2 regions of the Fictibacillus marinisediminis genome follow, and region 2 is predicted to be linked to the other one. Evidence: riboswitches for the same ligand, from Rfam matches in the RefSeq annotation. Region 2 holds a riboswitch; the other holds the start of a gene.
The links. A riboswitch is a leader RNA that binds a small molecule or an ion and turns the genes downstream of it on or off. The one in region 2 is predicted to bind ZMP and ZTP.
Positions count from the first base shown of each region.

Region 1: it holds a riboswitch for ZMP and ZTP, as region 2 does, so the genes downstream of both, LCY76_RS08605 (bifunctional 5,10-methylenetetrahydrofolate dehydrogenase/5,10-methenyltetrahydrofolate cyclohydrolase) here and LCY76_RS12725 (phosphoglycerate dehydrogenase) in region 2, are expected to answer to the same signal.

Region 1 covers NZ_JAIWJX010000002.1:1,560,991-1,576,757, reverse strand. The annotation lists gene LCY76_RS08625 (N-acetylmuramoyl-L-alanine amidase) at 1-567, opposite strand, end outside; gene LCY76_RS08620 (MarR family winged helix-turn-helix transcriptional regulator) at 922-1,341, shown strand; gene LCY76_RS08615 (NAD(P)H-dependent oxidoreductase) at 1,428-2,006, opposite strand; gene mgtE (magnesium transporter) at 2,277-3,635, opposite strand; ZMP/ZTP riboswitch at 3,776-3,866, shown strand; gene LCY76_RS08605 (bifunctional 5,10-methylenetetrahydrofolate dehydrogenase/5,10-methenyltetrahydrofolate cyclohydrolase) at 3,920-4,768, shown strand; gene map (type I methionyl aminopeptidase) at 5,082-5,828, opposite strand; gene LCY76_RS08595 (TVP38/TMEM64 family protein) at 5,946-6,548, opposite strand; gene LCY76_RS08590 (pyridoxamine 5'-phosphate oxidase family protein) at 6,785-7,240, opposite strand; gene hpaD (3,4-dihydroxyphenylacetate 2,3-dioxygenase) at 7,395-8,378, opposite strand; gene hpaB (4-hydroxyphenylacetate 3-monooxygenase, oxygenase component) at 8,390-9,865, opposite strand; gene hpaE (5-carboxymethyl-2-hydroxymuconate semialdehyde dehydrogenase) at 9,910-11,424, opposite strand; gene LCY76_RS08570 (fumarylacetoacetate hydrolase family protein) at 11,408-12,199, opposite strand; gene hpaI (2,4-dihydroxyhept-2-ene-1,7-dioic acid aldolase) at 12,196-13,131, opposite strand; gene LCY76_RS08560 (GntR family transcriptional regulator) at 13,244-13,948, opposite strand; gene LCY76_RS08555 (late competence development ComFB family protein) at 14,091-14,396, shown strand; gene cspD (cold-shock protein CspD) at 14,563-14,763, shown strand; gene LCY76_RS08545 (ATP-binding protein) at 14,804-15,767, opposite strand, start outside.
Region 2 covers NZ_JAIWJX010000002.1:2,394,446-2,410,212, reverse strand. The annotation lists gene LCY76_RS12765 (hypothetical protein) at 130-660, shown strand; gene LCY76_RS12760 (DEAD/DEAH box helicase) at 663-1,883, shown strand; gene LCY76_RS12755 (hypothetical protein) at 1,884-2,354, shown strand; gene LCY76_RS12750 (LysM peptidoglycan-binding domain-containing protein) at 2,424-3,206, opposite strand; gene trhO (oxygen-dependent tRNA uridine(34) hydroxylase TrhO) at 3,372-4,283, shown strand; gene LCY76_RS12740 (hypothetical protein) at 4,392-4,577, shown strand; gene LCY76_RS12735 (peptide MFS transporter) at 4,632-6,020, opposite strand; gene LCY76_RS12730 (metallophosphoesterase family protein) at 6,223-6,720, shown strand; ZMP/ZTP riboswitch at 6,991-7,069, shown strand; gene LCY76_RS12725 (phosphoglycerate dehydrogenase) at 7,196-8,395, shown strand; gene LCY76_RS12720 (DUF2512 family protein) at 8,451-8,807, opposite strand; gene LCY76_RS12715 (extracellular solute-binding protein) at 9,217-10,599, shown strand; gene LCY76_RS12710 (carbohydrate ABC transporter permease) at 10,640-11,557, shown strand; gene LCY76_RS12705 (carbohydrate ABC transporter permease) at 11,569-12,399, shown strand; gene LCY76_RS12700 (GntR family transcriptional regulator) at 12,530-13,639, shown strand; gene LCY76_RS12695 (Gfo/Idh/MocA family protein) at 13,693-14,715, shown strand; gene LCY76_RS12690 (Gfo/Idh/MocA family protein) at 14,733-15,767, shown strand, end outside.

The DNA of each region.
Region 1 (15,767 bases), 830 kb from region 2:
ACGATAGAGCCTGTCACGCTTTTTTTCGTTAACCCGATGCACGCCTTCTCCTTCCCTTTTTATGATTTCCAATTGATCTTTTACATCCTGAAGAAAATCTTCAAAACTCTTCCCATTCCTTTTTAACGCGTTCACAGGGTCTTTCCGCCTGCCCGGATCCAGCTGAAAATGTCCTTTAATATGCAGAGTGGGATTCCATTCATAGGTTTGGCACAGCCAGGAAAAAAACCAGACATATCGTTTATATGCTTCTACCCATGAAATCTTTCCGCCATAGCATAACTCCACTCCTATAGCCCAGTCGTTCGCATCAGACACCTGTCTTCTGACATGCCAGGTTTTCTCGCGCAGCGGGATGATCATCAGGATGTCCTGATCATCAATAAATACATGAGCAGAAGCGGCTAAATGCCTGCTGTTAAAATAGTTGAAATTTTGCAGGGCAGTGGAGCCTTCATTTCCAGTATCATGGGCCACCGCGTACCTCGGTATTCTGTTGCCGCCTGGCCTGTGCCTCCACTTTTTATCAATCAGCATAGAAGTGATACTGTAACGATTCCCTATCAAACCTATCCCTCATTTCCTTTTTACCTATAAGTAGGCAAAAAAAAACAAAAGGAGCTGCCTTTACAGACAACTCCTCCGCCTTTTAATTCGCTGCGAACACCCACACCCAGTAGATGATTCCTGCGAGAAAACCAATTCCAAGCAGCAAAAACCATAATGTACTGTTTTTCATCTTCCAACCTCATTCTTATTTCATTTCCACTTCGAGGGTACCATATCGGAAACGAGAAAAGAAGTTCCAAAACAGGAAACTTTGTGTCAATAACAGATAAATGTTTGAGTAAATGGCCGCCACAGTATACTATATTTAATAGAAGCGTCAATATTGAACTAAACGTAGAATAGGTGAATGATATGAGTGATAAACGCACGGAATCTATTGCAGAGCTCGAAACCAGCTTCCAAACCGTCTTTCGGACATTCAGGAAAGACATCAATGACCTTTTTTCTGATGATGTCCCCTCCAATGAGTTCGGAGTGCTGAATCTGTTAAAAGATAAAGATTTTCTTACTGCATCTGAACTGGCAGCAGAAATGAAGGTGTCTTCAAGCCACATTACCGGAGTAACAGACCGTCTAATAAAAAAAGGTATGATCACAAGAGAACGTTCAGTTACTGACCGAAGAATCGTATACGTTAAAATAACAGAAAAAGGCCATTCTGTTGCAGAAAAACTGGCTTCCATCCGCCGGGACTATTTCAGAGAAAAGTTCTCCGGGCTCTCTGATGAGGAAATGGAAAGAATGGTAGACTACTTAAACCGAATGATTTAGTCTTAGAAACGGCAAAAACACTTAACCATAAAGTGTTTTTGCCGTTTTCAGTGCAGAGATTTTAAATTCAATTCTTATCCGCACCTTTAGAAAGACGAACCTAGGCTTCGAACGCATTGCAGCATTCTTTCTCTCTCTGATTCGGGAGAATGGATTACGTTGCCAAAATAGATGGACCGCTTGACCTCCATTCCGCAAAATTCAAAAATACTATGATCCCGCGCGAGATTCATTGCATGATGCATACCGTTCTTTTCGTAGATCTCAGAAGGCGTTCCAGTCGTGCAGATTGAAACTGCGGATTTTCCTTTCAACTGCGGAATGGGTTCTTCTCCATCCAGTTCATAAGCAAAACCGTAGCTGAATACCCTGTCAATATACCCTTTAAGCAACGCAGGCATGCCTCCCCACCAGACCGGATAGATGAGCGTAAGGCAGTCACACCAGGTAAGCAACTCCTGTTCTTTTTTAATATCAGTGCTGTACATAAAAGCCAGGGACTGTTCATATTCCTCTTGTGTCAGAACCGGCTGAAATCCAGAAGAATACAGATTTCTGACAGCCACTGTGTGCCCGCTCTTCTTTAATTCCTCTGTATATGTCTCCACCAAAGCCATGTTGAAACTTTCTTTAGCCGGGTGGCAGTACACTATGACATGATTCATCTAATCTCTCCTTCCTACATTGACACGTATACGACACTTCCATTATTAATCCTTTCACATAGTAAAAAAGATGTTTCATTACCAATATCAGGGCAATTTCTTATAAACTTTTATAAGAAGAACAACTCCTTCTGAATAAGTCTTATCCTTTTGATGTTCCGTTCAGTGAGTTCTCCAACAAGATTGTAGATTGGAAAGAAGAAGTGGACCGGCTCGTTGAAACCAGATAAAGCAGAGTAAAAACCCGCCGATCAGCCGGCGGGTTTTGTTTCATATTAGATGAGAAATAAAGATCGACGCAGTCCCAAAATAGACAAGCAATGAAAAAATATCGTTGAGTGTTGTAATCAGCGGCCCTGAAGCGACGGCTGGGTCGACGTTAAAACGATATAAAAGAAGTGGAATCAGCGTTCCTGCAAGGGTTCCAATAATAAGAGTCAAAAACAGTGAGCTTCCAACGACCAATCCCAAAATGGCATTTCCCTGCCAGAAAAAAGCAACGAGTGCGATAAGAATTCCGCAGGTAGTGCCAATGATCAGCCCGACTCCAAATTCACGGAAGATGAGGCGCCAGACGACCTTTTTATCGATGTCATTGGAAACAAGCCCACGGACCACTACAGCGAGTGATTGTGTACCCGTATTTCCGGTCATTCCAGCGATCATCGGCATGAAGAATGCGAGCGATACGACCTTTGACAGCGTATCCTCAAAAGCAGAAATAATACTTCCGGAGATAATGCCGATGAACAGGAGCAAGATCAGCCACGGAAGCCGGCGGTAAGAAGCAACGAAGGCACTGGTGTTAAAATCAATGGATTTTCCCGAAGCTGATAGCTTTTCAATGTCCTCATTCGCTTCTTCGATCAAAACATCAAGCACATCGTCTACCGTTACGATTCCAAGCAAAACATCATTATCGTCCACTACCGGAACAGCAATGAAATCGTATTTTTCAATCGTGCGAGCCACTTCCTCCTGGTCCATGTCAGCAGCAACAGAGATGACCCGGGTAAACATGATGTCTTCAATCCGGTCGTTGAGGTCTCCCAGCAGCAGATCACGATAGGAAACGACGCCGGCAAGCTGCTTTTCTTCATTAATGACATACAGATAATAAATATTTTCAGCAAATCCGGCGAACGTCTTCAGTTTATCGACCGCATCGCGAACTGTAAACATCTGCGGGATCCAGACGAACCGATTGGTCATAATCCCGCCGGCGGTGTCGGCAGGATATTGCATGAGTGATTGGACCGTACGGGATTCATCCGCCTTCATGGATGCTAGAAAATCCTGAATCTCTTCAAATGAGAAATTACTTAGCAAGTCCGCCAGGTCATCGTTTTCCATTTCATTCATGATATGGGATGATCGTTCGATTCCTAATTTATGAAGAATCTCGATTTGAAAATGGCTGTCCAGTTCCTGAATGAGAGAAGCAAGCTGCCTTGTTGTCAGGAACGTAAGAAATTTATGCCGGTGTTTCTCCGGCAGTGTCTTATAGACTTCCGCGATGTCGTATGGGTGCAGTTCGTCCATTAATTCCTGGAACTCTTTCTTTCGAAGTTCTTTTAAACTTTTTATAACAAAAAGCAGGATCTGATTTCCCGTCATTTCCTTGAACACGAATGTCACCCCCTTGATATCGTTCTTATTATATAAGAATCTCCAAGAAACTGCGAATGCAACATTGATTTTCAAAAAACGTGTTCTGATGTATTGAATCTGTGGGAAAACTTGATGTATAATCAAAGCAACATAAGAAATAAGAGGGCAGCAACTGACGAGAACGTGTGGAATTGACCACAAGGAAGCTGCAATTTTTAACCTAAAAAGCCGTTCGTCTGGGCAAAGGTAAGGAATCACTGTGTATATTCCTTGCCTTTTTTCTATTCTCAGGAGGTAATTGGATGGAAAACAAGCTAATACTCGATGGCACCCGTGTCGCAGCAGAAATTAAAGAGCAGCTAAAAGAAAGAGTTTCGTCATTAACCACCCAAGGCACCATACCCTGTCTGGCGACTGTTTTAGTAGGAGAAGACCCTTCTTCTGCTACATACGTAAAAATGAAAGGCAACGCTTGTGAAAAGCTAGGAATCCTATCAAAAAGGATTCATCTTTCAGCAGAGATTACCACGGAAGATCTATTAAACACTATCCATGAATTGAATCAGGATGAGAACGTGCATGGCATCCTTCTTCAGCATCCTGTACCTTCCCATATTGATGAAAGAGCCGCGTTTGAAGCGATCGACATTGAAAAGGATGTGGATGGTGTAACGAGCTGGGGATTTGGACAGACTTCGTTCGGATTTGGCAGCTATCCATCCTGTACGCCTGCAGCCATTATGGCCATTATGGATTTCTATGACATTTCGATTGAAGGTAAGCACGCTGTCGTTGTCGGCAGGAGCCCTATATTGGGCAAACCGGTTTCCATGCTGCTCCTTAACCGAAACGCTACCGTAACCACCTGCCATTCCTACACTCAAAATTTGAATGAGATCGTAAAACAGGCCGATATTGTTGTAGCGGCCGTTGGAAAGCCTAAGTTCATCCAAGGAGATTGGATCAAGCAAGGGGCCGTTGTCATGGACGCCGGCTATAATCCGGGCAACATTGGCGATGCTGATTACGAAGAATGCGAGAAAAATGCCGGAGCCATCACCCCTGTTCCAGGCGGTGTCGGTCCAGTCACTATCGCGATGCTGCTGAAACATACAGTGGATGCAGCTGAGAAAAAACTCGAGAATAAGTAATATAGAAAAAACTGATCCGTGAATTTTCGTGGATCAGTTTTTTTGTGGACCGCTAAGAGCCACCTAGTTTACCATAATGGTGTTTTGGCGGGTATTTTCTTCGTTTCGGCGGGTAAATGCTCTATTTTCGCGGGTATTTTCATCTTAAACAAAGCAATAGCTGAGTGTATGCTTTTCAGGCATACAACAATATGAAATCTCCCGTCTCAGGTGGACATATGCACTTACTGAAGTTATAAGATAAAAAAACACGAGGAACCGGTGCTTTTCCAGCCGGTTCCTCGTGTTTTTTTCTTTTTATTTACATTTCATATTATTGAGCCGTCAGAACGAGCGGACCTTCTTTTGTTATGGCAATCGTATGCTCATATTGAGTGGATAGCGAGCCATCAAACGTACGGGCGGTCCATCCGTCATTATCTATTTTCACATAGCGTTTGCCTGTGTTCAGCATCGGCTCAATCGTAAGGACCATTCCTTCTTTTAAGAGCGGGCCTGTTCCTTTTGTACCGGCGTGCGGCACTTGAGGATCCTCATGCATCACCCGTCCGATCCCATGTCCGATAAACTCCCGGACGACTGAAAGCCCTTCTCCTTCTGCATACTGCTGGATGGCATGAGAGATGTCTCCGATCCGATTGCCAATCACAGCTTTTTCAATGCCGAGATAAAGTGATTTTTCGGTGGCCTCCATCAGATGGCGAGCTTTTTCAGATACTTCCCCTACTGTATACGACCATGCGGAATCAGCAAGCCAGCCGTTTAATTTCACGACCATGTCAATCGTCACGATGTCTCCTGATTTCAGTTTCTTCTTGTTCGGAAAGCCGTGGCAGATGACATCGTTCACCGAAGCACAAGTGGCAAAAGGATATCCCTGATAACCTTTTTGTTCAGGAGTTGCTCCGTGTTCTTTAAGAAACCTCTCCACAAAAGCATCAATTTCAAGTGTTGAAATACCCGGCTTGATGATTTTCTTGATCTCTTTGTGGCAATTCGCCAGCAGCTGTCCGGCTTTGTGCATTTGTTCAATATCTCTTTTTGACTTATAAGTAATCATGCGTATCCTTTCCCATCCTGCAAATAAGTAAGGTGTAAACTTACTATATTCTTTGTTTATCTATTTGTTCCCAGCAAACTTGCTAAAAACAGCGCAAGGCGCAAATCAATGTTTGATTTACGCCTGATGGCTTTGTTTCATTCTCGATTCGACAACTTTTCCGCCAAGCCAGAGGACTAAGATGCCAAATACCGCGAGCCCTAGTTTCAATGGATTTTTTATCACATCCAAAAAATCATAGCCGATGAAGGAGATGATGGCGATCATTACGAGCTTCCCAAGAGCTACGGATAAAACGAATGTCTTTTGGTTGATCCGGGACAAACCGGCAATGACATTGATCAAAGCAGAAGGCGTAAATGGAAAACAGTAGATGAGGAAGAGTGTGCCGAAACCACGGCGTTCCATCCATCCCAGCAGCTTTTCAATCTTATGATGCTTTGTAATAAAATGAAGAAATCTTTGCTGGCCCAATTTCCGTACCAAAAAGAACACAATCATCGAACCGATTACTGCGCCCAGCCAGGAAAAGAGGGCTCCCAGCCAGAATCCGTAAGCCGCAGCGTTTCCAGCTACGATAATGAACAGCGGCAATACGGGAATAATGGACTCAAGCAGCGGGAGAAGCACGCCGGGCAAGAAGCCTAAGTCCCGGTATTGCTCTAAAAAGTGCAGTATGTTTTCCTGCGAAAGATAAGTTTTCCACTCACTCCAATTCATAGCCCGGTCTCCCTTCTATATAGCTATCATCGTTTCCATTTCGGCCTTTATTTAATCTCATTATGACCATCTAAATTATCGCCAAAATTAGACAGACTTTTCACCTAGTTTACCATATTCACTAAATTAGTCCTAGTAAGCACGCAACAAAAAAACCATCCATTCTGAAGTGACCCCAAAAAGTTAGACAGCTTTTTGGGGTCACTTCAGAACGAACGGATCGTTTTTTCGCTATCTTATTTCATTAGTGCTTCGTATACCTGCAGATCGAGTTCTTTTGCCTTTTCCGCGTTCGTGGTCTTTTCATACTCCGGTTCCTGAACAATCTTTGCTCCCCAGAACATACTTTCAAAGACATGATCGATCACCACTTCAATCTTGGCAAGCTTTAGTGGCACACCTTCCATTTTTTCCTCTAGAACAGCAGCTTTCCCATTGATGGAATACACGCTCTCCAGTCCGACAACGGTTAAGACAACCTGTGGATTCTTCTTAATGTTAGCCACAATTCTCGAGTTGTTCGTTACTGTAAACCTGATTCTTTTTTCGTCACAGCTTTTTACCCATGATATGGCAGAAATTCCTGGGGCCTTCGTTTCTGCATCAACCGTACCGAGCAGCACAAGTTTCTCCCCCTGCAGATATTCAAAAAGTTCTGTGGAAAGCTGAGCAGGTATTTCCGGTTTGGCCATTTGAAAGTGCTCCCTTCTTCATCCGAGAATTTTTATGTACCATTCTATCTTCTCATAAACAGGTTTGGTTAGTAACGGATGCAGCAAGAAATTTCAAAAAAACTGTCATAAGATAACTACTCTTATGACAGCTCTTCTCTATTTTCACGCTGAATCATGTCACAAAATCGGGTTTTTGCTGAGCAAGAACGGCTTTAGACTGTCCGACAGGCAATCCGCTCTCCTGCTGAATAAATTCCGTTGCTTCTTCAAACCAGCTGTCAGGTGCCTTATGCCCCCAGAACGTCTGGCGCCGGGGGTCATTAATATCCCATTTAACCGGCTCAAAATCAGGGTCGCACGTTAAATAGTCTCCATTATATAGTTCCAGCCGGTTTCCATCTGGATCCCGAATATAGAGGAAAAAGGCGTTCGATAAGCCATGGCGGCCAGGTCCCCTTTCGATACAGTCGGCATATCCCATGCTTGCCAGCACATCACAGGAATGAATAAGGCTCATGGGATCAGAAAGCCAGAAACCGACATGATGCAGACGGGGCCCTTCTCCATTCATAAAGGCGATATCGTGGACAGACGGTTTGCGATGGAGCCAGGCAGCCCATGTTCTGTCGTCCTCTGTAGCCGTATACTCTGAACAGCGGAAGCCAAGTTCATCAGTATAAAAAGCGACAGCCTTCTCCACATCAGGTACCATACAGTTAACATGGTCAATCCTCTGGATACGTGCTCCCTTGTATAGATCGTACTTTTGCAGGCAGCGTTCCACCGTTTCCATTTTTGAAAAGAATTCAAGCGGCATACCAGAAGGATCTGTTGCCTTAAGAACACGGCCCAGCGCTCTTTGCTTACCCGCCTCCTCCCACTGCGTAAAAAGATTTCTTTCTTTGAAAAGTCTCTCAATCTTCTCAAGATCTTCTTGATGCCAAACTTTATACCCGATGGAATGGACACCTGGCTGATCCGCTTTCTTCAGTACGAGGCAATGATGACAGTGTTCTTCCAGGCCCCTTAAATAAATGTGCTGCCCGTCGCTTTCCGTCTCAATAAAGCCTAACGCATTGACATAGAAATCTCGGGAAGCGTTCAAGTCGGTCACGTTCATGACTATCCGGGCCACTCGAATGATATTAAAGTCCATAAAGCACCTCCTTAAATACGAGCATAGTTGTGGTCGGCGGTTTTCACTCGGCTCAAGAATTCCTGGACCATTTGTTTGTACGGTTCCTTGTTGAAGCCATCATAATAAATGTTGGACATGCGTGCAGGATCGCCAAAAAAATAATATTCGTAAAGCGCCTGCCTGCCGCCAAAGGAGCTCATGCAAACATCCCATGCAAGCCTGAAAAGCTGTACCCTTTCATAGCCATTGATGTTCGCTCCCTGTGTGTAGCGGTGTACGAGTTCCCCGATGTCTTCCGCTTCAAAATCAGACTCTGTCGGTATCCCCATTAAGCCGGATGCCCCTAAGATTCGTACGATTTCCACCATCCGCTGATACATTTTAGGGAACCAGTTTCGAGCTGCATTGAGCGGAGCAAAATCCGGGGTCATGTTTCCATAGGCATCAAGGGATGCATTTTGTTCAGCACGGAACAGATGAGATTTCATCGTTTCAAGAATGAGCATGACCTCTGACGCTTTTTCTTTTACGTGCGGAAACACATCGATGCCGATCGCATCCATAATGCTTAAGATGATGCCCAGAACGAATTCCGTTTTTACCGTATTTTTAGCTACTACCTGATGGGCCATATGCACGATCGCATTTGTTTCCACGTACGTACGATTACAGATGTCAGAGCTTCCCCCGACAAACACACGGTCCCACGGAACAAGCACGTTATCAAACACAACGATCGCATCGCTCTCTTCAAATCTTGAACTCAATGGGTGATCCCACTGGTTTCTTCCTTGGTCAAATGATTCACGGCACAGGAACTTCAAGCCTTCTGTGTTGTTGGGAATCGCGAAAGCCATTGCGTATGGATCATCCTCAGATGCGGCTTTGTTCAGGGTAGAAGGGAACACGACGATCTCGTCCGTCACACCACCCAGCGTGGCTAACAGACGCGCCCCTTTTATCACGATTCCCTCTTTGTTCTTTTCTACGATTCTTGCAGACAGAAAAGGATCCTTTTGTTCTGATTGTTTTTTCGAACGGTTTGTCTGCGGATGGATGAGCGTATGTGTGAGGCTAATATCGTTTTCACGGCAATAGTGATAATAGTTTCTGGCGTTCTCCGCAAACATCGGGTCTCCCTGAGCAAAAAACGAGTCTGCTGTACCAAACGCCATGACACTCGTATTCAAGTAATCTGGTGTGCGCCCCATCATTCCGCCCGTGTACCGCGCCCATTCTGTAAACATTTCACGGCGCGCGATTAAATCGTCCTTGGTTTTAGGCGCGATAAAAGATAAACCGACTTTATCTCCTGTTGTATCTGAGGTGTAGAGCATTTTATCCGCTTTTTCATGCTGGAGATCGAATAGATTGGCAATCGAACGTACCACGTTCCGTAAGGCAGGATGTTCTGTTACATCTGTTACTCGTTTTCCATGAATCCAAACGTTGTTATTTGCCGTTTTTAAACCGTTGATATATTGTTCTCCCGTGCGTGCAGGCAATGTCATTCCCTCCCGGATATTAGTAGCTTGCCAGCGTTCTGGCCTCAGGCGTTGGTATTCGCTGAAGCAGCTATGTTCTTTTTTCCGAATTGCTGAATATGGTGATCACCGACGGCCACATGAACGACTTTCATTTCTGTGTAAAATTCAAAAGCATAATGCCCGCCTTCTCTTCCAATGCCGGATGATTTAGAACCTCCAAATGGTATTCGCAAATCACGAACATTCTGTGAGTTCACCCACAGCATTCCAGCGTCAACGGCACCCGCTACACGATGACCTTTTTTCATATCGTTCGTCCAGACATAGCCTGCAAGACCATATTTCACATCATTGGCCATCTCGACCACTTCTTCTTCTGTCTGAAAGGTCATCACCGTTAAGACCGGGCCGAATATTTCTTCCTGTGCCACCCTCATGTCATTCTTCACATTCAACAGGAGGGTCGGCGGAATAAAGTTGCCTTTGGAAAGATGCTTTGGCACTTCAGCAGCATATACCTCACTGCCTTCATCCTCAGCAATTTTCAGATAGCGTTTTACATTTTCGTAATGATCCTTATGAATAAGAGGGCCTACTTCGGTATCTGGATGGGAAGGATCGCCAACAATAATGTTGAGAACTCTTTTCTTTAAAGCGCTGATAAAGGTTTCACTTATAGATTCCTGAACAAACAGTCTGGAGTTCGCCGTGCACCTCTCACCATTGAAAGAGAAGATCCCCCATACACACGCATCAAGGGCACGTTCAACATCACAGTCGTCAAACACAATGATTGGTGATTTGCCCCCAAGCTCCATGGAGAAGCGTTTAAGAGAATCTGCTCCATTCCGCATAATTTCCGAACCTGTCTTCGTCTCACCGGTAAACGAAATCAGCTGTACATCCGGATGTGCGACCAATGCTGCACCGGCAGTCTCGCCAAACCCATGAACAATATTAAACACACCTTCCGGAAGGCCTGCCTCATGAATAATCTCTCCAAGCTTGTTGGCCGTCAGCGGCGACCATTCAGCGGGCTTGAGTACAACCGTGTTCCCCGTAGCAAGAGCCGGGGCAACTTTCCATGTTTCAAGCATGAACGGTGCGTTCCAAGGAGTGATTAAGCCTGCTACACCTACAGGTTTCTGGATGGTGTAATTGATAAATTCATCGTCCACATGATAGGCTTCACCGACCATTCTGTTCTTTACCATCTCGGCATAAAAACGGAAGTTGTCCGCAGCTCTTGCAACCATTTTCTTCGTCTGTGAGATCGGAAGGCCGGTATCCAGGGACTCCAGATGTGCCACCTGCTCAATATCCCGGTCGATGAGGTCCGCGATCCTATGAATGTGTTTCAGCCTATCACTGAGCTTCATTTTTCCCCAGGTTCCTGTTTTGAAGGCCTCTTTCGCCGATTTAACGGCCGAGTCGATTTCTGTTTTTGTTCCTTCTGCTACGGGATTAATCGCCTCATTTGTAAAAGGATTGATATTTGTAAACGTTTCTCCTGATGCTGAAGGTACAAACTCACCATTTATATAATGAAGGACGGTTTTTTCATAGCTGCTGCTCATGCTTCATCCCTCCTGCCGCGGTACCAGTCGTGCGGCCATCAAGAATTTTATTTTCCAAACTTCCGATATAATCGATTTCAAGCCTTACTGTATCACCTGGATGAATGTGAGAAATCCCCTTTGGAGTCCCTGTCCAGATGATGTCATTCACTTCAAGGGTCATAAAGGAAGAAATGAACTCGATCAGCTCAGATATGGTGTAGATCAAATTCTTTGTGTTGCCCTGCTGTCTCAGTTCACCGTTTACATAGGTTCTTAGTTCGAGATTGTTAGGATCGGGGATATCCGCCGCATCGACAAAATAGGGCCCAAGCGGTCCGAAGGTGTCATGTCCTTTTGCCCGGACTGGCGGACGGTACATGTTGTTTACGAAATCCCGAACCGTTACATCGTTCGCAATTGTGTAACCGCTTACAAATTCCATCGCGTCCTTTGCTTTAATATTTCTGCCTTCCCTGCCGATGACCACAGCCAGTTCATTTTCATAATGCATATAGGTAGCGCCATCCGGATAATATACCGGTGCTTTATGTCCGACAAGCGAACTGTTCGGTTTAATAAAGAGAACAGGTTCAGCGGGTTTATCCAAGCCGAGTTCTTCCGCATGATCAGCATAGTTTAATGCCAAGCCTATCATCTTTTTCGGCTTGAGCGGAGGAAGCCAAGCCTCTGCTTCATCCAGGGAGATGGTCCTACCGCAGCTAAGCAATAGCTGGTCATCTTTCACCGTGGCAGTCCGCTCTCTGCCCTCGAATATGATACGTGCGTGTTTCATTGCATCTCACTCCCAACTTTATTCAATAGACCATAACTGTTTAACACCGTACGAATTTCTTCTTGAATGCTGTCAGACGGCAGATCCATCGGAAGTCTCAGCCTTGGCTTAATTTTACCCATCATTCCCAATGCCGCCTTTAATGGTGCCGGATTGGTATCCCTGAACAGCACATCATTCAGCGGCATCATTTCATAATGAAGCTGCATGGCTTCTTCAATGTTGCCAGCTTCCCAGGCATTATACACTTCTGCAACTTTCCCTGGCAGAACATTTGCTGTTGCGCTGATGTAGCCTTTTCCGCCGATCGCAAGCATTGGATAGCAGAGCAGCTCAATCCCGGAGAACAGCAGGAAGTCTCTTCCGCAATTCAGAAGAACACGGTTCACATGTTCAAAGTCCTTGTTCGACTCTTTCACCCCGATGATGTTCGGGCAGTCCTCTTTCAGCCTGGCGAGTGTATTAACTTCCAGATTCACACCTGTTCTTCCTGGAATGTTGTAAACAATCAATGGGATATCAACAGATTGTGCAACAGCTTTAAAATGATTATATAAGGCATGCTGTGAGGGCTTGTTATAATAAGGAACAATAACCATCGCGGCATCTGCTCCCATTTCCTGGGCTCTCTTGGTCAGATGCAGTGTTTCCTGATGATTGGTTGACCCTGTTCCCGGAACGACTGGCACCCTCCCGGCAACAGACTGGATCGCCGTTTCCATCACTTGCTCTCTTTCCTGCAGCGTCAATGAGCTCGGTTCACCTGTTGTGCCAGTAACCGAAATGCCATGGCTCCCGCTTTCAATATGCCAGTTGATCAAATCACGAAGAGTTTCCAAATCAAGGCTGTCATCCTCTTGAAAAGGCGTAATAATTGGAGCAACAGACCCCTTCAACCTGCTTTTTATCTCATCAAATTGACCAGTTTTCAAAATTATCATCTCTCCTTTGTAAGTAGTGCTGTAGTGTCCGGTTAAGTGCTCATAGACACTGAAGACGGAACACCAGCAGTGCTTAGTGCCAACCTTTCTGTTCTTCTCCTCCTTATGGATAATTCCGTAATTCTTCCTGATTCTTTTTTTCTTCCAAAAATGACTGGACGGTGTTTAATTTGTGGGTCCGGACATAGGCTTCGATTTCTGAGAAAGAATGAAGGTTATAAAGCATCTCAATAATCTTTTCATGCTCTTCTATGGATTTTTTTGCTCTAGAGGGCTTGGTGGCCGCCCCCATCTTTCTTACACGGTCGAGCCTGTTCCAGGTGGATTTGATGTTTTCGACTAAGAAGTGGTTGTCACAGTATTGGTAGGTTAAGCTGTGGAATTCCCGGTTGCAGTTTCCGAACATGAGAAAATCAAATTCATCCAATGACTCTTTCATCCGGTTGTTGATCGCAATGAGGTCGGTAATCTTGTGGCGGGGGAAATGCTGTGCTGAAATTGCAGTAGCATGGCCTTCTAAAACAGCCAGGACAGACAGCGTTTCCAGGTACTCTTTTTCATTGAAAGGGGTGACAACAGCGCCGCTGTAGGGTTTAAAATGAATGAGCCCGTCAGCCTCCAGATTACGAATGGCTTCACGAACTGGAATGGCACTTGTCTGCAGTTCTCTTGCCAGCTGGTCGATCACAATCCTGTAACCCGGCGGATAACGCCCATCCAGAATACGTGACTTAATGACCTTATAGGCATACTGCTGTTTGCTGATTTTGTTGTTATTTTCCATAAATTTATGATAATCGAAAATCATATATGATTTCAATCTAATTTTCAGAAAATCATATATTATTTGTAAATTTAGGTATAAGGAATCATCCTTTAACTAATTAATTTACAGATGTAGTAAAAATAAGCTATTCTAGTTCTATCTTATTAAAGGGGTAAATAAAGCCATGAAAGTCAGAAACGCGATGGAAATTCTTGTTGAAGAAGCGTTAAATTATTATTGGAAGCAGCTCGAACTCCCATGTAAATGTGATCTATGCAAGACCGATGTTTATGCCATTACACTGAATCAGCTTCCCCCGAGATATGTTTCCAATGAAAATGGCTATGCTTACGTAAAAGCACAAAATTTTAATGATCAATCAAGAATAAACATATTGAACGAAATCGTAAAAGCTACAGGAAAAGTAGCCGTACAACCTTCTCACCCTCTTTCCCGTCCATCAGAAGATCATCATCCTTCAGAGGAGTAAAGGTTTTTTAATTTTTCTGACAAAACAACTTGCCTATGATATTTTTCTATGATATAGTAATTCCAACCATTTAGACTTTGATTACATATTTTTGTGCTGTTAGTAAATGTTTGAAAGGTTCTATGGTAATAAAGGCACACCGTGCAAAGTTTTAGGAGGCATAGTAATGCAAACAGGTAAAGTAAAATGGTTTAACGCAGAAAAAGGTTTTGGTTTTATCGAAGTTGAAGGCGGAGACGACGTATTTGTCCATTTCTCAGCAATTCAATCCGATGGCTTCAAATCATTAGATGAAGGCCAGGAAGTTGAATTTGAAATCGTTGATGGTGCACGCGGACCACAGGCTGCCAACGTTGTAAAAAGATAATCAGCTTAAATTGAAGGACTGGCTTGTCAGCCAGTCCTTTTTATTTTGGAAAAACAATTTTAAAATGAGTCCCTTTACCGATTTCGCTGGCAGCTTCAATTCTTCCGTTCATTTCAGCTGCCATTCGGTAACTTGCCATCAATCCTAACCCTGTCCCGCTTGTTTTGGTAGAAAAGAATGGATTCCCAAGCATCTTCAACTGTTCCCTTCCCATGCCAATCCCTGTATCTGATATATTGATAATCACTTCTTTGTCCTCTATAAAAGCGGATAGCATTACCGTTCCACCTTCCGGAGTTGCTTCAATCCCATTTTTAATAATGTTCATCAAAATTTGTTTTATTTTTACGGGATCTCCCACCACATGAATAACATCCCCAGGTTTTTGAACAAGATCTACACCCTTTAACAGAGCATATGGAAACATGACACTTCTTAACGAGGATATTAATTCGGAAACATTCAACCGTTCAATCCTTGAAGAGTTGGTCTTAACGAGAGACAAATAATCAGAGATGATCATTTGTGCCCTGTCAATTTCTTCAATCATCATCGTTAAGAAAATCTTTTTATCTTCAGGTATGTATTTTTCTTTTTGGAAAATCTGCATAAACCCGCGCGCAACAGCCATCGGATTACGGACTTCATGGGTTACAGAGGCTGCGAGCTGCCCTACAGAATGAAGCATTTCAGATTGCTGCAGCCGAAAATTTAGTGCATAACGGATATTTTCAATCAAGGAAATGACAACAATAAGTGCCGCTGTTTGAAATAAAGGATATAATGCATAAATCACAGTCTTCTCCATATCCCAGCTGAACGAATGGAATAATGCCAAGTAAAGCATGAGAAAAAGCAGTTTGGAAAGTGTAATTCCCAATGTCATGCCTGTAATTTTCTTTAATTTTTTCTTGATCGGAAGCAGATGATACGTTTGATACTGACTGCTCGTTATTAGCCCGGCTGCCAGGGTGAAGAGGACTGCAATGATCATTCCCTCGCCT
Region 2 (15,767 bases):
TGTCTGTTTCAAAAAAAGAGAAAGAGTAGCGTACGGAGATGTATGAAGGTAAAATGAATGTATTCATCCAGTGCCATATATAATTTCACGTACCGTATTTTAAGACTATAAAACAAAGAAGGTACTTACATGATTGATCCCACGATCTATGAAAATTTAAAAATTATACTGGAAGGCATGGTCTATGACCTTGATTTTGACGGTCACTTAAAGGTTACGAACCGCCGTGATCTGGTTGATCTTGCATCTCTCAGCAGAAAATACAATTTAGAAGTATTTATAAAAGGAAAAACAGGACAGGGAGTAAAAGCAAAAATTGAGCTTGCAGCAGGTTTAGAAGACCTTGCAGATGAAATAATGGAAAGAGAGACAGAGAATACTGGATGCAGGTTTTCTGTGACCTATTATTTAACGGTGCAGGATATTGAAGCAGAGTGTTCAGAGCTCGGTGAAACCTTAAGAAGGATATGGGATCCGTACGGTGAAGTCTCTCAAAAGGTTTCATATATCTATGGATTGCCAAGAGGCAGCTACCATAATGAAATTTTAATAAACATAGACAGCAAATTGCATGAAGAAAACAGTGAACAGCTAGAGGATTACCTGGAACGCATGATGGCTTCATGTAAACAAATTTTTCATAAAGGGGAAAATAAATGAGTATGACTACACAATTAAAGGAGTTGCATCCTTTCCTGCAAGAGAATTGGGAAAATGCGGGGTTTGAAACACTGACTCCCGTACAGGAGCAGATGCTGCCGAGTATGTTAGGAAGAAAAGACTTAATCGTTGAATCTCCGACTGGAACAGGCAAGACACTGGCTTACTGTCTGCCGGTATTGCAAAACATAGACAGCAGTTCATCTTCTGTACAGGCAGTGGTCATTGCGCCAACAAAAGAACTGGTCATGCAGATTCATACCGTTTTCCAGGAATATGCTCAAGGAAGCGGAATCTCAGGAACAACACTGATCGGCGGAGTAAACGTACAGCGGCAGATCGATAAGCTAAAGAAGAAGCCACAGTATATCATCGGGACACCGGGAAGGATTCTTGAGCTTTACAAAAATAAAAAGCTCAAGCTTCATGAGGTGAAGACGATTATAGTGGATGAAGCAGATGTCGTTTATGATATGGAATTAATGGACGAGGTTCAGAATATTGTCAAAGGGACGATGAAAGACCGCCAGCTTGTTTTTGTGTCAGCGACCATTTCAAAAAAATCGGAAGAGCTCGCTAAGGAATGGATGAATGAGCCTCTTTTCATAAAGGTTGAAAGGGATTCATCTGCTGCAAAAAAAGTGCAGAATCTTTACCTGATTTCTGAAAGACGTGATAAAATAGATAATCTCAGGCGGATTATTCGACACCATTCGAACATGAAGGCTATCGTGTTTTTTGGTGATAGCATGCGTCTTGAAGAGATTGCTGCAAAAATGGCTTACCGAGGCATTACCGTAGGGGTGATCTCTGGACAAGCATCCAAACAAGAGCGGCAAAAAGTGATGAGAGAATTCCGTGCAAGTGATCATGCATTGCTTCTTTCAACAGATCTAGCTGCGCGTGGATTGGATATTAGCGGACTTACACACGTTATACATTTTGACCTAGCAGATTCAGAAAAACAATACATTCACCGGTCAGGAAGAACAGGCAGGATGGGCCAAGAGGGAACCATCATTTCTCTAGTGACCGAAAGAGAAGAGAACGTGCTCGTAAAATGGGCGAAGAAGATGGACACCGACCCTCAAAAAATGGTCTTTAAAAGAGATCATCTTGTCCCGCAGTCGCATAGTACACAGCAAAAAACGGACAAAAAAAGGCCGCCCAAAAAGTCAGCGCCCCAGCGAACTCAAAATTTTACAAAAAAGAAGGGGAAATAATTGCTGGAGAATGAAAAACTAATTTATAAAATCAATAAAATGGTGGAACGTTTTAACTTATCAGTTGATGTTCAGATCGAGGCCAAATGTCCGCTCGACCGAAACATTGGCGGGAAATATAATGCCGGAGACCATTCGATAACATTGTATCTGGAAGAAATTCAATCTCAGTGCCAGTGGATGTTTCCTGAACAGGATGTCATGCTGGAGTATGCCTTGGTCATCTTTGCTCATGAAGCGGGCCATTCCACAGATCCCTATTTGCAAAAGCTAGTGGAACTGTACGATGATACAGAAGATGAACTGAAAAAAAGAAAGATTGAACTGTTAGTTGAAGTTCAGGCCTGGAAGATTGCAAAGGCCCTCGTCAGGGATGTGCCTGATGGATTCTTCAACAAAATAAAAAGGATTTCTTTGGAACATCATTATGAAGCGGTTTCTGTTCGCATGGATGATGCGGGTGTCGCCTAAAGCTCATATATAAAAGGTCCAGTGCTGATCAAACAGTACTGGACTTTTTTTGTGAGAATCTAACGTTTTTTATCGAATAAACATTTGGACCCAGGCACCATTGTAGTACCCGACGCCAATCTGGCTATACTTGCTGCTTAAAATGTTTTCACGGTGACCTGTACTGTTCATCCAGTCCTGCATCACTTGCTGGGGGGAACGTTGCCCTTCAGCGATGTTCTCACCGGCGGCTGTATAAGAGATGCCGAATGTTTTCATCATGTCAAAAGGCGAGCCGTAAGTTGGTGAGGTGTGGGAGAAATAATTCCGTTCCACCATATCTTTTGCTTTGATCTGGGCGACATTGCTTAGTTTCTGGCTGAGAGTAAGCGGAGAGAGCCCTTGTTTGTTCCGTTCCTGGTTAACGAGGCTGGCCACTTCTTTGGCGTTAGCGCTTACATTAACCTGCTGGCTTGGAGCCGATTGGCTGAAAGTCTGACTTTCTGTTTTGTTGCTTGCTGGAAGCTCAATCGTTTGCCCGGGATATAGCAAGCTGGGATTCTTGATTTGCGGATTTTCCAGAATCAAAGCTTGGATGCTTTGTCCATATTTTTTTGAGATGGTATAAAGGGTGTCTCCGAAGCGGACGGTATATAATGCTAAATGATCAGGAATATAAATGACTTGTCCAGGATAGATCATCGTTTGGTGCAATAGATTCATATTCATTATAGTTTTAACGCTTGTCTGATGGGCTTGAGCAATTTTATAGATGGAGTCTCCCGGCTTTGCAGTATATGGACTTGCTGCAAAAGTGGCAGTCGTCATACTCAGAAAAGCGGTAAGACTTAATGCGGCCGTTTTAAAAAACATAGTTCCTCCTTATTAAATGATTCTCACAATTCAAATATTCACACATCCAGTAAATGAAAACAACTGGGAATCAAAGGGAAATCGTTTTCATAATAGAATCTGCCTTTTTGCAGTAAAATTTGTTATGATAGTTGAGTTGAAACTAAGCTAATGGAGTGAAAATTAATGAGTTACCAAGTGCTGCTGTTTTATAAATACATCACGATTCAAGATCCAGAGCAATTTGCTGCTGAGCATCTTGAATTCTGTAAATCGATAGGATTAATGGGAAGGATCATTGTCGCGCATGAAGGGATCAACGGAACGGTATCTGGAACGACCGATCAAACGGACTTATATATAGAGCATATGAAAAATGACAGCCGGTTTCGCGATATCGTATTTAAGATCGAGCCGTCTGAAACCCACGCATTTAAAAAGATGAAAGTTAAATTGAAAAGAGAGATTGTAAACCTAAACTTGGATGACGATGTTAACCCGAATGAGCTGACAGGCAATCATCTTGCGCCAAAAGATTTTTATGCAGCAATGCAGCAGGAGGATGTGGTTATACTCGATGCCAGAAACACCTATGAATATGACCTTGGCCATTTTAAAGACGCCATCCGGCCTGATGTTGAAACGTTCAGAGATTTGCCAGACTGGATCAGGCAAAATTTCAGCCAGTACAAAGACAAGAAAGTGCTGACGTACTGTACCGGAGGCATACGGTGTGAAAAGTTTTCGGGCTTCTTATTAAAAGAAGGGTTTCAGGATGTCTCCCAATTAGAGGGCGGAATCATTTCCTATGGCTATGATGAAGAAGTGAAGGGAGACCTTTGGGACGGAAAATGCTATGTCTTTGATGAGCGCATCGCAGTACCGGTCAACAGAGCAGGTACAGAAAAGGTAGTAGGCACATGCTATCATTGCGGCAAGCCTGAGGAACGCTATTTGAAGTGCGGCAATCCGGAATGCAACAAACACCTGCTCATGTGTGAAGAATGTGAGCACGAGCATAAGCGGGCATGCAGCACTCATTGCCGAGACCATAAGGACAACCGCTATGTAAAAGAAAACCGTTCGATTGAAGCCTAAATGAGTACCGGGTACCCTTTGATTTAGAGAGGGTACTTTTTTTATACTGGAAGGCGTTTGCAATAGGTGTATAATATAGGCAGAGACATCAAGAAAGGTGTGTATTCAATGATTGATGTAGAATTCCCGGAAAATAAGCTTGAACTTCTGCCAGCTGTCTTCATCTTCATCATTTTTGTGATTCTGGCGTGGATGACGGTTAAATTTCTTAAACAGTTACATACAAAGGAACTGAAGAAAGCTGAAGCAGCAGAAGTCAGAATGAAAGAATTTGAACTTCAAAATAAGCATTAGTACGCATTAAAAACAGGCAGCCGGTCAGGCTGCCTGTTTGCGTGTTTACATGTTTTATTCAGATGCCATTTTCACAAGTTTTTTAGAAAGGCTTAGGAGTATAAGACCAAGGAAGATGGTAACTCCGCCGATGATCATGAATACTTCAAAGTATCCTAATGATTCAGTAGTAGAAGCCAATTGTCCGGCAAGGATGTTGGCAAAACCAGATCCGGCAAGCCAGACACCCATCATAAGGGAAGCCAATTTAACTGGAGCGAGTTTACTGGTCATGGACAAACCAACCGGCTGTAAGCAAAGCTCACCGATCGTATGGAGGAAATAAGTCAGTACCATGAAGATCATGTTTGCTTTAACTGCTGAAGAATCGCCGGTTCCTGTTTGAATAAGAGCAGGAACAAGAACAGCAAAACCAGCACCAAGCAGCATCATACCAATTGCCATTTTCGTAGGAGTTGGCAGGTCTCCACGTTTTGATTTTGATAATTTAACCCATAAGATAGAGATGATTGGAGCAAAGATTACGATAAACAATGGGTTAAGTGACTGGAACCAAGAAGTTGGGACCGTCCATCCAAATACTGTACGGTCAATGAACTTGTCCGTATAAAGGGTTAACGAGCTTCCTGCTTGTTCAAAACCTGCCATGAAGAAGATAACAAAGAACGTCAGAATCACGATAACTTTCACTCTGTTTTTCTCCACTTTAGTAAGAGGTTTCTTTTTCACATTATCGCTGACAGTATTTTGAGCAACTCCAACCGGCTTTTTGCCGATGTCGCCTAAGAATTTGTTTCCAAGAAAGTTGAACAGGAGCTGGCCGATAATCATTCCGATGGCCGCCGCCAAGAATCCAAATTTAAATCCGAAATGCTCTACACCATTAACTGTTGTTTTAAAGAAGTCTTCAGCAAGGAATCCTACAATGAGTGGAGAGAAAAATGCACCAATGTTGATTCCCATATAGAAAATAGTGAACGCAGCATCTTTACGGGCATCATTTTTAGAGTATAGATCACCAACAAGCGTAGAAATGTTTGGTTTAAAGAAGCCGTTTCCGATGATCAACAATGCCAGTCCAGCGAAGAATGCAGGTTTACTCTGATTGGCAAACAATACCAGGTTACCAATCGCCATTGTGACACCGCCTATGGTAATCGCAAGTCTTTTGCCGAGGAATCGGTCTGTTAAATATCCGCCTATCATTGGTGTGAAGTATACAGCACCGGTGAAGAAGCCATAAATACTCATGGCCACGCTATCACTTATACCTAGACCACCGCTGATCAGCGATTTAGTCAAGTAAAGGACAAGAATGGCTCTCATGCCATAATAGCTGAACCTCTCCCACATTTCAGTGAAGAAGAGCAAGTATAATCCAGGTGGATGTTTCTTTTTTGTTTGGAGCTGAATGTCCTGCTCCACTTTTACAGTTGCTTCCATCATGATGCCTCCAATTTGTTTAATCTATAAATATTTTAATTTACTAAATATTTAGTAGTCAATAACAATTAAATGGAAAAGCTATTATAATTCAATTGTGAAAATAATGAATATTTTCACAAAAAAGCGCTTTCCTTGATATTACTGAGGATTACGGCCTATGAAAAAATGACCAAGTGTGAAAAAGAAGGAGAAATTTTTTATGAAAATTGTCGTGATAGCTGATACCCATATGCCCAAAAAGTCCAAAAAGCTGCCTGAAAGGCTCCTGTGTGACCTGGAAACTGCCGACCTCATTATCCATGCTGGCGACTGGCAGACGTTAGATTTATACAATGAGCTGCAATCCTATGCACCTGTCAAAGGAGTGACAGGAAATGTGGATGGACTGGAAATGAAAGAACTTCTAAGTGAGAAACTCATCCTTGAAATCAATGGATACAAAATAGGCATTGTTCATGGACATGGAAAGAAACAGACGACTGAGAAAAGAGCGATCACTGCTTTTCAGGATGAAAAAGTGGACTGCATCATTTTTGGCCACTCTCATATTCCTAAGAACTATATGTTTAATGAGATTCTTATGTTCAACCCAGGTTCACCAACTGATAAACGTAGAGAAAAATATTTTTCTCACGGCATCCTTTCAATTGATCAGGAACTAAAAGCTAAGCATATCTTTTATAAAGATAAAATTTAACATTGTTAACTAATAAGCAGTTTACTCCTATTCTCGCCGAAATTCAAACAATGGGATTGAACGCCTAGAACTAAAAACGTAAAACGTTAAAATAGTTCATATAAAAAAAGCCAACATTAAATGTTGGCACTTTTTCCGTTCAAGAGGGTTATATTTTCACCATAAGAGAATACATGAAGAGAAATCGAGAGTCTCTAAATAAAATGTTTGAATTTTTAATATACAGGTGTTGATAGCTGACTGAAAGTTTGTTAGTATAAAACAAATTAAAAGGCTATGTGTAACTGGCGAAACGCGGATAACCGCGAGGGAGCACATAGTGTCGCAGCCGTTCGCCTGGGCAGAGGTAAGGAGATTTTTTCCCTTACCTCTTTTCTGTTTATTTGAGGAAGTATAGGGTGATTCGTAAGTTTCCTGCTTTACTTTTGGTAATGGATTAAAGAGAAAACCATCATAAAAAAGAGGAGAGAACAAAATGACGACAATCACGTTAGAAAAAGGAAAAACCATCAAAACCTTAAATAACATAGCGGAAAGCGGTCTGAAGGTATTCAGCAAAGGCAACTATGTTATAGACAACGACAGTGAAAATCCTGAAGCGATCGTTGTTCGCAGCTTTAACATGCACTCTTTAACATTTGGAGATGAACTCAAAGCGATTGCGCGGGCCGGGGCGGGAGTTAATAATATTCCGGTTGAACTATGTACTGAGCAAGGAATTGTTGTTTTTAACACTCCTGGAGCTAATGCGAACGCAGTAAAAGAAATGGTACTGACATCATTAATGGCTTCATCCAGGAACCTTTTTGCCGGTGTGGAATGGACAAAGTCTTTAGAAGGCGAAGGTAAACAAATTCCAAAACTTGTAGAAGCAGGAAAAAAACAATTTCTTGGAAAAGAAATTAAGGGAAAAACGTTGGGTGTAATAGGTTTAGGTGCAATCGGTGCACTTGTAGCGAATGATGCGCTTGATTTAGACATGGATGTAATTGGGTTTGATCCGTTCATCTCTGTGGATACAGCCTGGAACCTGTCCCGCAATGTAAAGCGTGCGATGACGCTTGAACAGTTATTTGCCGAATCAGATTATCTTACAGTACATGTTCCTTTAACGCCTGATACAAAAGAGATGTTTAATCAGAAAGCGTTCAATGTTATGAAACCGGGAGTCCATATATTAAATTTCTCTCGCGGAGAGCTTGTGAACGAAAAGGATATGGAAATCGCACTCGAAAATGGAACCGTCGGCCAATATATTACTGACTTTCCGAATGAAAATGTGCTGAAAATGAAAAATACTGTTCCGGTCCCGCACCTTGGAGCTTCCACGAAAGAATCAGAGGAAAATTGTGCCATTATGGCGACCCGACAGGTGAAGGAATTTTTAGAAACCGGAAACATCAGAAACTCCGTAAACTTTCCAAATGCCTCCCTTCCTTATACAGGAAAGCTGCGAGTGGCAGCTTTCCACGAAAACGTACCGAATATGGTGGGCCAGATCACACTGGCAGTATCAAGCTATAATTTGAACATCGCTGACATGGTGAACAGAAGCCGAGGAGGATACGCCTATACGATGATTGACATTGACAATAAGGTAAGCGGCGAGGTAATCCCTGGTTTAGAAAATAAGATCAAACAAATTGACGGCATCATTACAACCCGTTTGATCTAATAACAAATAGAATTGTAAAGAAAGCCTCAATTCCTTTAAGGAATTGAGGCTTTCTTTATATGGGTTCGCTATGAGCTTTATGAGAAGCCAATAAATAACGGTGTGTAAAAAATTCAAGGATTCCCAGAAAGACACTTGTTAACAGAGCGCCAAACCAAGTAACAGAAGCTTCCCATTGAAAGTTTGAGGCATAATAGAAAATGATACCGGATACCGCCACATCAATGAATACACTGATCCAAAGAGCCCCTTTGCGAAGGACAAAGTATTCGACTGCGACTCCAAGAATTGCAAGCGTCATTCCCACCACAATGATTTGCCAATAACTCTCGAAATGTACACCTGGAAAGAAAAAAGCAGCGACGAATAAAACAATGGGAATCGCAATAAGTTTTATGATCAAACTAGTCATATTTAACCTCCTGTCTGCTGATATTGTAACCACGATCTTTTGTCTCAATTCAGCAAAAAATATTGAGAGTTAGAAGTGTTGACTGAGAGGCAGAGATGTCTCTTTTTTATTTCTTTTTTTAAGTCTTTGTTAAAGCATAATGTTGATTGTAAAACATATTAAGGGGTGATCGCTGGCGGTTCAATCACACCCCATCATAAATCAACAACATTGACTAACAGACATTTTTTAAAGATATATCAAATAATATGTTGACATATATCAGGTATATCAATTAAGTTAATAGTGTAACCAATTTACTGAAAATTCAGAAAGGAGACTTTTTTTAGATTTTATTGTAAGCGCTGTCATCTTTACCTCTAAGAACCTACATACGAATATTTTTAAAAATTAGAGGAGGGTGTTGGAAATGAGAGTAAAAAGCTACAAAAAGCTGGCCGCAATTTCGGTTATCACTGGGAGTGTTCTTTTTAGCTCGGCTTGTTCAGATGCCAATTCTACTTCGGGGAGCAAAAAGTCGGGAGACAGCAACACGATTAGCATTACGTTCCGAGATGGGGGAGGAACGAACAAAGGACTGACCGATTGGCTAAACAATGACATTATTCCAGAGTTTAAAAAAGAGCATCCAAAAGCGAATATCAAGCTCTCTCCAATCAGCGCATCGGAAGGCGATTATTTTGCCAAAGTTGCTCTAATGCTCAAGTCCGATCAGTCAGCGCCAGATATCGTCACGGAAGATACTTTTATGGTGAATTCGGATGCGAGTGCGGGCTATCTTGAACCCTTGGACGATAAGCTGAAAGGCTGGGATGAGTGGAATCAATATATCGACAATGTTAAGAATGGTGTTAAAGCCCAGGACGGCAAAACGTATGGTGTCCCTTTTAATACCGATTCGCGAGGCCTCTGGTACAACAAAGAGCTTTTTAAGAAAGCTGGGCTGCCGGTACCATGGGAACCAAAATCATGGGACGATATCTTAACGGCGGCTAGAACCATTAAGAAGAAGGATCCAGGTGTTATTCCATTGTGGATGAACTCTGGCAAAGCCACGGGTGAAGGCACTTCCATGCAAACGTTCGAGATGCTGCTGTATGGTACAAAAGATCCGTTATACGATGAGGGCAAGGGAAAATGGATCGTGAACAGTCAGGGACTGCTAGATACGTATACATTCATCGATACCATTTATAAAGAAAAACTGGGTCCAAACTTGTCACAAGTACTAAACGGCCAGGGAGGCACCATTGCCTATACTCAATTGATGCCAAAAGGAAAGCTTGCGATAGGTTTAGACGGGATCTGGCAGGCAGGAAACTACCGAAAAGACGGACCCGCACCATGGCCGGATGCATTTAAAACACTGGGTTATACAGCCATGCCAACCCAAAACGGTGAAGAGCCTGGACAAACCTCAATGTCGGGAGGATGGGCATTTTCCATTCCAAAAAAATCAGATAACAAAGATCTATCTTGGGAATTTATTAAATTCATTTCTACTAAAGAAAATAACCTAAAATTATTGTTAAAAGAAAACAACCTTTCTCCGCGCGAAGACGTATCAAAAGAATCGGAATACTTAAACTTGCCGATGTTTAAAGAGGCTACTGAATTTCTGGAACACACCCATTTCAGACCGTCTGTCGATAAGTATCCTTCTGTTTCGACAGTCATCCAATCAACGGTGGAAGATGTGGTTACCGGAAAATCATCGCCAAAACAGGCAGTTGAAAACTATCAGAAAAATGTAACACGTGTTGTAGGCAAAGACAAAGTGATCGAAAGGTAACGTTTTCTGAAAAGGAGTGTTTTCTTTGGATGCAAACCCTGTGGTTTCTCCTTCAACATCTGTTGGAAGAACTTCATCACCTCATAAAAGCAACCATAAAAAGTTAGTAACATCGCTTCTCTTTTTACTGCCTTCCTGGATCTTGCTGCTCATCTTTTTTATCGGGCCGATCCTTTTAACCTTTTATTTTGCCTTCACCAACCTGTCTCTGACAGGGAGTGAGGCGCAAGCGACCCAATTCGTGGGCTTCAGTAACTTTGTGAACATGTTTCAGGATCCCAACTTTCGGATCAGCGTGATCAAAACGATTGTGTATTTATTGTTCTCAGCCATCGTGGGCCAGCAAATTCTTGGATTTATTCTGGCCCTGCTCATGAAAGAGAAAAATCCGGCATTCCGCCGGGTGATCGGTATCATCGTGATTGCCGGCTGGGTGACCCCAGAAATTGTCGTTGCTTTCTGCTGGGTAGCGTTTCTAAATGACAGCGGGACGTTGAACATGATTCTGCAGCAGATTGGTTTGAAACCGGTTGCCTGGCTTTTTACCTTTCCGATGACGAGTGTGATTATTGCTAATATTTGGCACGGCACCGCGTTTTCCATGCTTGTTTTTCAGGCCGCACTGGATGATGTGCCAAAAAGTATTGAAGAGGCGGCGGTCGTGGATGGTGCTTCACGGTTCCAGGTTCTTTATAAGATCGTACTGCCGATGATCAAAGGCTCTGTTGTTACGAACATGATCCTCGTTACGCTTCAAACCTTAGGCGTATTCACTTTAATTTATGCAATGACGGGCGGAGGGCCGGGCACATCAACACAAACATTGCCGATCTTTATGTACAATCAAGCCTTTGTCAACTATCAGCTTGGTTACGGTACTGCCATTTCACTTATTCTTTTATTAATCGGTGTGCTAGTAAGCCTTCTGTATTTAAAATCGATGAAAGTCAAAGTTTAGGAGGGAGATCGATGAAAAGAAAATCCATAAAGCTGGAAAGAACGTTGCCATACATCATTTTAACGGTGATAGGTGTTCTGTTTCTCCTTCCGCTTCTTTGGGTGCTTATCGCATCCGTCGATCCCAATGCCAACTCCTCCATTAAGGTTCCAACTGCCTTTACGGTGGATAATTTTAAAAGCGTCCTAACCAATCCGGTAAACATACGGGCGTTTATCATTGGATTGCTTCTTTCTTTGGGGCAAGGCCTGCTCGTGGTGCTGGTGGCAGGGCTGGCTGCTTATCCACTTTCTCGTTATCAGATGAAATATAAAAAGCATTTTATGTTTACGATTCTCTTTATGACCTCGCTGCCGATTACGGCTGTTATGGTGCCAGTATATCAGTTGTTTATTTATATGAAACTTCAAGACTCGCTATGGGGGACGATGTTCTTTTTAACAGCAGCCGGACTCCCTTATGCGATCTGGATGCTGAAAAACTTCATGGATGCTGTTCCACTGGAGCTAGAGGAATCAGCTTGGATTGATGGTGCCTCGGTATGGCAGGGACTGAAAAGAATTGTCGCGCCATTGATGATTCCAGGTATCTGTACGGTCGGCATTTTTACCTTTTCAGGCAGCTGGGGCAATTTCTTTGTACCGTATATTCTCATTCAGTCTCCAGAGAAGCTTCCTGCTTCAGTTACCATTTATCAGTTTTTTGGTAACTTTGGCATGGTAGAGTACGGTAAACTCGCCGCGTTTTCCATTCTGTATACCTTCCCGGCGATTGTTCTGTACATCTTTTCACAGCGCTTTATGTCTCAAGGCTTTAGCCTGGGCGGGGCTTCCAAAGGGTGACTGTGAGTGGAAGCAGGCAGGTTCGAAGATGGAGTTAACCGTTAGAATTGTCAGACCTTTCAGGTATAATCAATATGTATACACTGTTTTCCAGATATAGTATGCATATTTCTGTTTTTGGAGTGGTAACATGGAACCTTTATACAAGCAAGTCTATCAATCAATCAAGAAAAATATTATCAATGGCCAGTATGCAGCAGGAGATCGGGTACCTTCTGAAAAAGAACTATCAGACTCCTTTCAAGTTAGCCGTATAACCAGCAAGAAGGCGTTGGAGTTACTAGTGAGTGAAGGACTCGTGTTTCGCCAGCGCGGAAAAGGCACCTTTGTGTCTGAAGATTCAACAGACAACCCAGAAAATGACGTAAAAGAAACGAACAAGTTTTTAGTCGGATTGATTGTGCCTGACTTGGATGACAGTTATGTTTCAAAAGTGGTTTCCAGTATTGAAGAAGCAGCCAATCATCGCTGTTTCGTGATATTAAAACGTACAAATGGGTCAATCGATAAAGAGGCCGATGCCATCAGACAGCTGATCGACTTTGGAGTAGACGGGTTAATCCTTTATCCTGCACACGCTGAACATTATGGATCTGAGATTCTTAAAATGGTGATCACAGAATATCCGTTTGTGCTGATTGACCGAACCTTTAAGGGAGTGGCCGCGGCGTTCGTTTCGACGGATAATATTAGGGCTGCTCAACAGGGAATAAACCATTTATTCGAATTGGGGCATGAATACGTCGGTGTTCTGGGACCAGCCACTGCAGAAACGACGACCGTCGTAGACCGTTTTAACGGTATACTGCGCGCGTATGAAGAACAGAACCGAATCGTTAACCGGCAGTTATGGTGTTCTGATCTGAAAAAATCTTTGCCCTCCTCTATCAGCAAAGATATTAAACCAGAACATGATGTCGAGATCATCAAGGAACACCTTCAAAAGCACCCTGAGATCACAGCGATATTTGCCCTGGAATACAACATAGCGGTTCTTGCCAAACGTGCAGCCGAAGAGTTGGGTCTTCGTATTCCTGAAGATCTCTCAATCATCTGTTTTGATGCGTACGACAACAATTTAAGCGGCTGGGAGTTTACTCACCTTCGCCAAAACGAAAAAGAGATGGGAAGGCTTGCTCTTAACCGATTGCTGGAGATGATGAACGGCAGCTCTTCTATTAAAAAAGAGTTTTTGGACGTGGAATTAATAGAAGGAGATTCTACCCGTCCAATTCATTGAAAACCTTTTCAGTAATTTAAGCATTTCATGATAAAGAGGAGGAGTGATGAAAAGTGGTTTCCGTAGCGTTATTAAGCAGATGGCATGTTCATGCTGATGATTATGCGAGAGAGGCAAAAAGCAATCCATCCCTTTCGATTCAACGAGTTTGGGATGAAGATCCTTCCAGGGGAGAAAAATGGGCTGAAGAACTGGGAGTACGTTTTGAAAAAGAACTAGAAGCAGTGCTGCAAGACCCTGGTATTGATGCGGTTATCGTCAACACACCCACGAATTTGCACAAAGAAGTGATCATGGCAGCCGTTGCACATAAAAAACATGTTTTTACAGAGAAGGTGCTTGCGTTAACAACAGCTGACTGTGAAGAAATCTATGAGGCTGTGGCAAAAGCAGGTGTTAAGTTAACCGTCTCCTTGCCAAGGCTGACAACCAATTACTATTTATATGCACAGCACGCGTTAGATCAGGGGTGGATAGGGGAGCTGACATCGATTCGCTGCCGTCTGGCACATAATGGTGCGGTTCCTGAGAGCGGCAATGTAAATGGCTGGCTTCCTCCACATTTTTATAACAAAGATCAATGCGGAGGTGGAGCGTTAATCGACCTTGGTGCCCATCCCATCTATTTAACCAACCGGCTGGCAGGGCCTGCAAAAGCAGTAACGTCTATTTTTCAACAGAGTAATGAAAGAAATGTGGAGGAGAGTGCGGTGGTCCTTGTCGAATATGACTCAGGTGCGCTCGGAACGCTGGAAACCGGATTTTTATCGTATGGAAGTCCTTTTCAGTTAGAGGTTTACGGTACAAAAGGAGCCTTACTGATTGAAGAAAACGAAATTCGTCTAACTAGCAGACAGCTTGATCAAGAGGGCTGGGCCACACCACAGCAGTTGCCCGAAGCACTTCCGATGCCGATGGAACAATGGGCGGAGTCCATACTGAATGGAGGAGAAACGACGATTACGAAGGAAGATGTTTGCAGTCTTACCTTGATCAATGAAGCAGCAGCACGATCAAACGCTGAAGGAAGAAAGGTTTCAATTTCTGAAGTAAAAGAAGTTTTCTTAAATCAATAATCAAGGAGGAAGTTTTCGTGTATAAGAAAATACGGATCGGAATTATTGGATGCGGCGGGATCGCCAACGGAAAGCATATGCCAAGCCTTTCAAAGATTGACGAAGTAGAACTGGTTGCCTTTTGTGACCTGGAAGAAGAAAAAGCAAGAAAAGCGGCTCAGGAGTTTGGAACCGAGGATGCCAAAGTGTATCTCGATTACAAAGAACTTCTTGAGGATGAACGCGTTGACGTCGTACATGTTTGTACACCGAACCATTCCCATGCAGAAATCACGATCGATTCTCTTGAAGCGGACAAACACGTAATGTGCGAAAAACCAATGGCCAAAACAGCAGCTGATGCCCGTCGAATGGTCGAGGCCGCCAAACGAACAGGGAAAAAACTGACCATTGGCTATCAATATCGCTTCCGTGCAGACAGCTGGCATTTACATAAGCTGTGTGAGCGCGGAGATTTTGGAGATATCTATTATGCGAAAGCACACGCGATCCGCCGCCGTGCTGTACCAACATGGGGCGTGTTCCTGGATGAAGAAAAGCAGGGTGGGGGGTCACTGATCGATATCGGTACACATTCACTCGATATGACTCTCTGGATGATGAACAATTACGAACCGAAGGCAGTACTCGGAACGACCTATCACAAACTTGGCAAAAAGAAAGACGCAGCAAATGCCTGGGGTTCCTGGGATCCTGAAAAGTTTACCGTAGAAGATTCAGCCTTTGGCATGATCACCATGAAGAACGGAGCAACCATCTCGCTGGAAACGAGCTGGGCACTGAATACCTTACAGACAGGTGAAGCAATGTGTACCCTATGTGGAACAGAAGGCGGAGCCGACATGATGGACGGACTCAGGATAAACGGAGAAGACTTCGGCAAGCTATACACGAATGAGGTTCAGGTTGATGGAAAAGGAGTCGCATTTTATGATGCGGATGAAGAAAGCGATGCCGAGCATGAAGCAAGACTGTGGATCGACGCTATTCTGAACGACAAGGAGCCGGTAGTTAAACCAGAACAGGCTTTGGTGGTTACGGAGATTCTTGAA